Regions from separate parts of the Serratia sp. HNCC26DJ244 genome, predicted to be linked through region 2. Evidence: predicted binding sites of a transcription regulator. Region 2 holds the regulator's gene; the other holds the start of a gene.
What was found. Region 2 encodes LexA, which represses DNA repair genes until DNA is damaged. Its sites were predicted from a motif close to TNCTGTATGTACATACAGNA; they were not measured.

Region 1 (3,125 bases), on a different contig from region 2:
GGTTGCTTATATTTTAGCTTTAGGGATAGCGCGCCAATCGGTGGTATAGGCGGGGGAAAGCAGTTCGCGCTTCATTTTCCACCCCTGCTCGATACCTTGGCCCGCAAACCAAATCTTACCCATGCCGGTGGTGTTAATACGATCAACCACTTTCATCAGGTGTTCACTGTTGGGCCGGGGGGGTGTTTCATCGAACATGTCTATTTGCCCAGGGCGGTGGCAGAAATCGTTCAAAATAACGCCCGTTTTTTGATAGCGGTAGCCGTTACGCCAAATCTTCTCTAGTGCCTTCATCGCGGCAGCGATAATGTCTCGCGTATCTTGCGTTCCTAGCATTAGTACATGGTTGGCGTTGTTAGCGTAATAGGGCTGATTGGCATGGGGGCTGGTGCGCAGAAATACGCTGATATGGCGGCAATACTGGTGTTGTTGGCGCAGCCTTTCAGCCGCCCGTTCTGCATATTGGCAGATTGCCTGGCGCATATCCTGTAACTGTGTGATCGGTTCACCAAAGCTACGGCTGCAAATGATCTGCTGTTTCGCAGGCAGAGAATCGATGGTGATAGAGGGTATGCCATTCAGTTCACGTACCGTTCGTTCAACCACCACGCCAAATGTTCTTTTAATTAACTGTATGTTCGCATCGGCCAACTTCAGCGCGGTGGTGATCCCCATTGCATTGAGCTTGGCTGAAAGCCGGTAGCCAATTCCCCATACCTCTTTGACCGGGAGCAACGCCATTAATTTCCGCTGACGCTGCGGGTTACTCAGTTCTACAACGCCACCGGTTGCTGGCCAGGTTTTTGCTGCGTGGTTGGCCAGCTTGGCTAATGTGCGTGTTTGTGCGATCCCGATACCACATATCAGCCCGGTTTGTTGTGCCACTGTGGCGCGGACTCGTTGGCCAAACGCGAGAAAGGGTTCGCAAGCATCAATGCCAGTGATATTCAGGAATGCTTCATCAATCGAGTAAATTTCAAGTTTGGGGGCCAGGGCTTCTAATGTGGTCATGACCCGTGCGCTCATATCGCCATAGAGCGCATAGTTGGAGCTAAAACAGGCTATTTGGTAGCGCTGGATCAGGCTTTGGGCTTGAAAATAGGGGGTGCCGGCCTTGATGCCTAGCATTTTGGCTTGTCGATTGGCAGCGACAATACAGCCATCATTGTTGCTTAACACGATAACCGGTTTTCCTTTCAGGTCCGGCCGAAACAGTTGCTCGCAACTGGCATACATTGAATTGACATCGCACAGCAGATACATAGTCGATTACGACAAGGTGTGGATGGCGTGCGTGACTACACCAAAAATATCCAGGTCATCAGGTTCAACATAAATCGGGCTGTAGGCCGGATTCATCGGCTGAAGGCAAAGACGAGGCTGTATACACAGTTTTTTCACCGTGAATTCCCCCGCCACTGCGGCGATGACAATATCACCATGCTTTGGCATCAGCGCCTTATCAACAATCAACAGATCACCGGAAAGAATACCCGCCTCGACCATTGATTCACCTTCCGCGCGGACAAAGTAAGTGGCAGAGGGATGCAGGATTAAATGGTGGTTGAGATCCAACTGCGCCTCAATGTAGTCCTGCGCGGGGGATGGAAAACCCGCCGGGCAGGTCTCCCCAAACAGCGGGATCTGCTGGTGAGTATCAGTAAATACGGAGGTGGTTGCTGCTTTCATGCCGATGTACGCCTGTAAAAAAACTGTATAAATAAACAGTATTATGGCTGACGATTTTACTGACTGGCAAGCAGCAAGCAGCAACGTTTTGCTAGGGTGATGTTTTACTGGGGAAAATAGTTTTGCACAAATTGGCAAATTGCAGCGGGCCGAGGTAACGATGCCAAAGTGGGACAAAATTACGATGTGCGTCTGAGACGTAACACAAGGCCCCGGGCGGGTAACTGACGGGTCTCCCCATTTTAAACCCCGTTAACGTATTTTTACCGTCACCCACATCGCAACAAGCACAGAGATAACCAGACTCCACAGCCCGATACCAAGGTAGAGTAATGCTGCAGTGATGCAACCCAGTGCAAATCCACTCAAATTTAACCCTATTGGTTGCATCCTTTTTTTAATCACGGTTCTTTTCTCTGCATCGGACTGAACAATAAGTTCAAACAGATCAATGGCAATCTGGGTTATGTTGCCTGTCATCAGCGTCGTCGGGGGCGCTCCTGGCAAATGAGTACGCGATATTGCGTTCTGGATTGCCATCGCAGAGACTGCCGTCATTCCGGTCAGTAATGCCAACGGACTATCACTGTTGGTAAACCTAGGCTACTGAAAGGGCGATGTTCGATCATGATGTCCTCTCTATATATATTGATATGGATCATTGTATAGCGGACATTTAAATGGAAAGAAATAGGATAAGCGGAGTAAAAAATTACTTTACTTATTAAAGCGACCGTTTATGCCATTTTTAAGATGATTCCTTATATTTTATATTTTTTAAAGCCTGTTAAAGGGCTCTATATTAATAGGGTTATAATTTTAAATCTCAGATTCTTCTATTCTCAATCACCACGAGACTGGTTATATAAACAACCGTTTGAGTTGCAGTTAATTAACCATTTTGGGGGAACGTAAATTGATTAGGGTAGCGGATAATGGCTACCCCACCGTAACCTAACAATTCGCTTACTATAAAATGATGGATGCAGCTCTCGCCGATACTCATTTCTCTAAATAGCTGTTCTAAATAGTAGATCACCAGGAGGGAACTCAGTCCGATTTAAGCGATCTGATCAATCGCTGAATATCCCAAACCACCAACCGGACTGAGTTATGCCGATCATAGCACCAATATCCGATGCAGAAAGATCTCTGATGCGAAAAATCATCCATAGAACAGACGACAAGAACCACGCTCGCAGACTGACCGCTATGTTGATGCTTCACCGTGGTGACACGGTTAGCGATGTTGCCAAGTCGCTTTGTTGCGCGCGTTCATCGTTGGGGCGCTGGGTTAATTGGTTTACGCTTTACGGTCTGGAAGGATTGAAAGCATTACCTCCAGGGCGTGGACGACGCTGGCCGTTTGAGCATATTTGTTCGCTGTTACGTCAACTGATTAAGCATTCACCAAACGATTTTGGTTATCAGCGTTC
Region 2 (3,125 bases):
CAGCTACGTACTGTGCCATCACTTCGAACAGCCGATGCACACCTCAGCGCTATTTATCTGCGATCGCTGCAGGCAAGTCACTGAACGGACGACAGAGGGTGTGGAAGAAACACTACAGAAACTCGCCCTGGAATCAGGTTTTGTCTTACGCCACAGTGTGGTTGAAGCACATGGGTTATGCTCCGCCTGTGTTGAAATAGAAGCCTGTAACCACAAACACAGTTGCCAGCATGATCACAGCATAGTGATAAAGAAAAAATAGAGAGTTCACACTCCTTTCAAACCGCAGTAAAACAGGTGACCTTATTCACCCTTGGCAGGGAGTGAAAACCAGGTACCACGCACCTGATGACGGTGCCATATCCACCCCAGCGCAACACCACGTAATGCCAGGAATACAGCCAAAGCCAGCCATAGCGCATGATTACCTAATAGTGGCAGTGTAAATAAAGTCAGCCCATAACCCGCTGCTGCCACCACCATGCTGTTGCGCATTTCAGTGCCACGGGTGGCACCAATAAACATACCATCCAGTAAATAACACCAGACTCCCACCACAGGCAGCACGACTTGCCAGAGAAGATAGTGACCGGCCAAGGTACGCAACAGCGGTAATGAGGTTAAAGCCGCGACAATATAAGGCCCGGTAAACAGATAAACCGTGGCAAAGCCCAGTGCCAGCATACCTGCCTGGCGACAAGCGGCATACCATATCGCATGCAATTGACGGTCGTCCCTTGCGCCATAGGCGTAACCGGAATGGACCTCAACGGCATAAGCAAAGCCATCCAAAGCATAGGCGGTAAATGTTAACAAACTCATCAATATCGCATTGACGGCCACCACATCACTCCCCATGCGCGCCGCAAAAATCGTTAACGAAGAGAAACACAATTGCAGCAGGAGTGAGCGCAGCATGATATCGCGGTTAAGTGCCAACAAGCGACGTAAGTTACCGCGCCAGGCATGCCGCAACATCGCTAATGAGATGCCACGTGAACATAATACCCGCCAAGCAAGCCATAACCCCAACAGCAGTGTGGCATACTCCGCCAGCACCGTTGCCGTGGCAGCCCCCGAGACACCCCAACCCAAGCCGATCACCAGCACGATATCCAACACGATATTCAGCAGATTACCCGCTATCAGCATCACCACCGGCGCACGCACATATTGAACACCGAGCAACCAGCCGAGCAATACCATATTCGCCAGTGCTGCCGGGGCACTCAGCCAGCGGATCTCCAGAAACCGTCTAGCCTGTACTAATACCGCTTGATCACCACCGACAATATGTAATGCCAGCGAGATCAGTGGGCCACGGAGTAACACTATGGTTAAGCCAATCAACAGCGCTAACAGCAACGGCTGCATAAAAGTACGCGCCAAGCGCTGTGGGTCCCCTGCCCCTAACGCCTGCGCCGTTAACCCGGTGGTACTCATGCGCAAAAATAGTAACAACATAAACAGGAAATTGGTCGCCATTGCACCAACCGCTACCCCACCAAGATAAATTGCGCTATCAAGATGGCCGATAACCGCTGTATCCACCAAACCAAGCAGAGGAACCGTGATATTGGAAAAGATCATTGGCAATGCCAGACGCCACAGTATTTTGTCAGCAGGGCTGGTGAAGGTAGCGAGTAAACGCATTGCGATCTATTCCGACGGCAGAAGTAGAGTTGTTGACATGGACAGAATATCGCCCCGCTATTGAGGCGATATACCTATTTGATTAGATAACATGACAAAAAAGAGGTGTCAGAGCCAGTCACCGTTGCGGATCACGCCCACCGCCAAGCCTTCAATCGTGAAATTCTGATGCTTCAAATCCACCACTATTGGCTGAAACTCACTGTTTTCTGGCAATAACTCAACAATATTACCCTGTTTCTTCAGGCGCTTTACTGTCACTTCATCTTCAATACGAGCCACCACCACCTGGCCGTTACGCACATCCTGAGTTTTATGCACCGCCAGCAGATCGCCATCCAAAATACCGATATCGCGCATAGACATCCCACTGACGCGCAACAGGAAATCCGCACTAGGGTGAAATAAGCCCGGGTCAACTTTATAGTGCCCTTCAATATGTTGCTGAGCTAACAAGGGTTCGCCCGCCGCCACCCGGCCAACCAAGGGTAACCCTTCTTCCTCTTCCATCAGCAAGCGGATACCGCGAGAAGCCCCGGAAACCACTTCAATAACACCTTTGCGGGCCAGAGCTTTCAGGTGCTCTTCTGCCGCATTTGGTGAGCGAAACCCCAGGCGCATTGCGATCTCGGCACGTGTTGGTGGCATGCCCGTTTGTGAAATATGATCGCGAATCAGATCATAGACCTCTTGCTGTCTGGTAGTTAGTGCTTTCATTCCGCCCCCTGTTTGTTTATACAGTCATGCTGTGAGTATATACAGGTAAACCAGGATTGGGAATCAATTCATAAATAAAAATCAGGGATTAGCGAGATTGATCGCACCCCATGACATCGGTTTACTCGTCAGGCAAAGTGATCCCAGAGCACCGAGATCCAGACAAACAGCGCCAACATAATCGTCAGAAAGACCGCGGCTGAAGCCATGTCTTTCGATCGCCCGGAAAGCTCATGATATTCAGTTCCCACCCGATCAACGATCGCTTCAATCGCACTGTTGATAATTTCAATAATCACCACCAGCACCAGGGAGCCGATCAATAAAATGCGCGCTATCGCCCCCACATCAAGCCATATCGCCAGTACGATAGCCACCACGGCCACCACCAGTTCCTGGCGGAAAGCAGCCTCATTGCGCCAGGCTGCAATTAATCCTTTATATGAATAGCCAACAGCTTTAATAATACGTGTCATGCCAGTAATTTGATTTGCCATGTTTCATCTCACAAGGTAGGTCATCGTTTCAATACCACAGACCTGTTACACGGTTTCTGGTATGCTTTCAGCGCAATTGCTAACAAGAGGCTTCAGGTCGTTATGTCAGGTTGGCGTAAAATTTATTATAACCTATTGAATTTACCACTTAAATTTTTGGTAAAAAGTAAAATCATCCCTTCAGACCCCATTTCGGAGTTAGGGTTGGATCCGTCTAGGCCGATTTTGTATGTTTTGCCTTATAATTCCAAGGCAGAT

Region 1: a site for LexA is predicted at 1,711-1,730, ahead of umuD (translesion error-prone DNA polymerase V autoproteolytic subunit). Genes of this name have one in related genera too.

Annotation. Positions count from the first base shown of each region.
Region 1 covers NZ_JBXUGO010000005.1:136-3,260, reverse strand. Annotated here, with positions in the region: gene umuC (translesion error-prone DNA polymerase V subunit UmuC) at 7-1,263, opposite strand; gene umuD (translesion error-prone DNA polymerase V autoproteolytic subunit) at 1,270-1,689, opposite strand; gene AC2A06_RS05615 (DUF1275 family protein) at 1,942-2,265, opposite strand; partial or broken gene AC2A06_RS05610 (helix-turn-helix domain-containing protein) at 2,803-3,125, shown strand, end outside.
Region 2 covers NZ_JBXUGO010000006.1:45,181-48,305, reverse strand. Annotated here, with positions in the region: gene zur (zinc uptake transcriptional repressor Zur) at 1-262, shown strand, start outside; gene dinF (MATE family efflux transporter DinF) at 304-1,653, opposite strand; gene lexA (transcriptional repressor LexA) at 1,762-2,370, opposite strand; gene AC2A06_RS06900 (diacylglycerol kinase) at 2,499-2,867, opposite strand; gene plsB (glycerol-3-phosphate 1-O-acyltransferase PlsB) at 2,970-3,125, shown strand, end outside.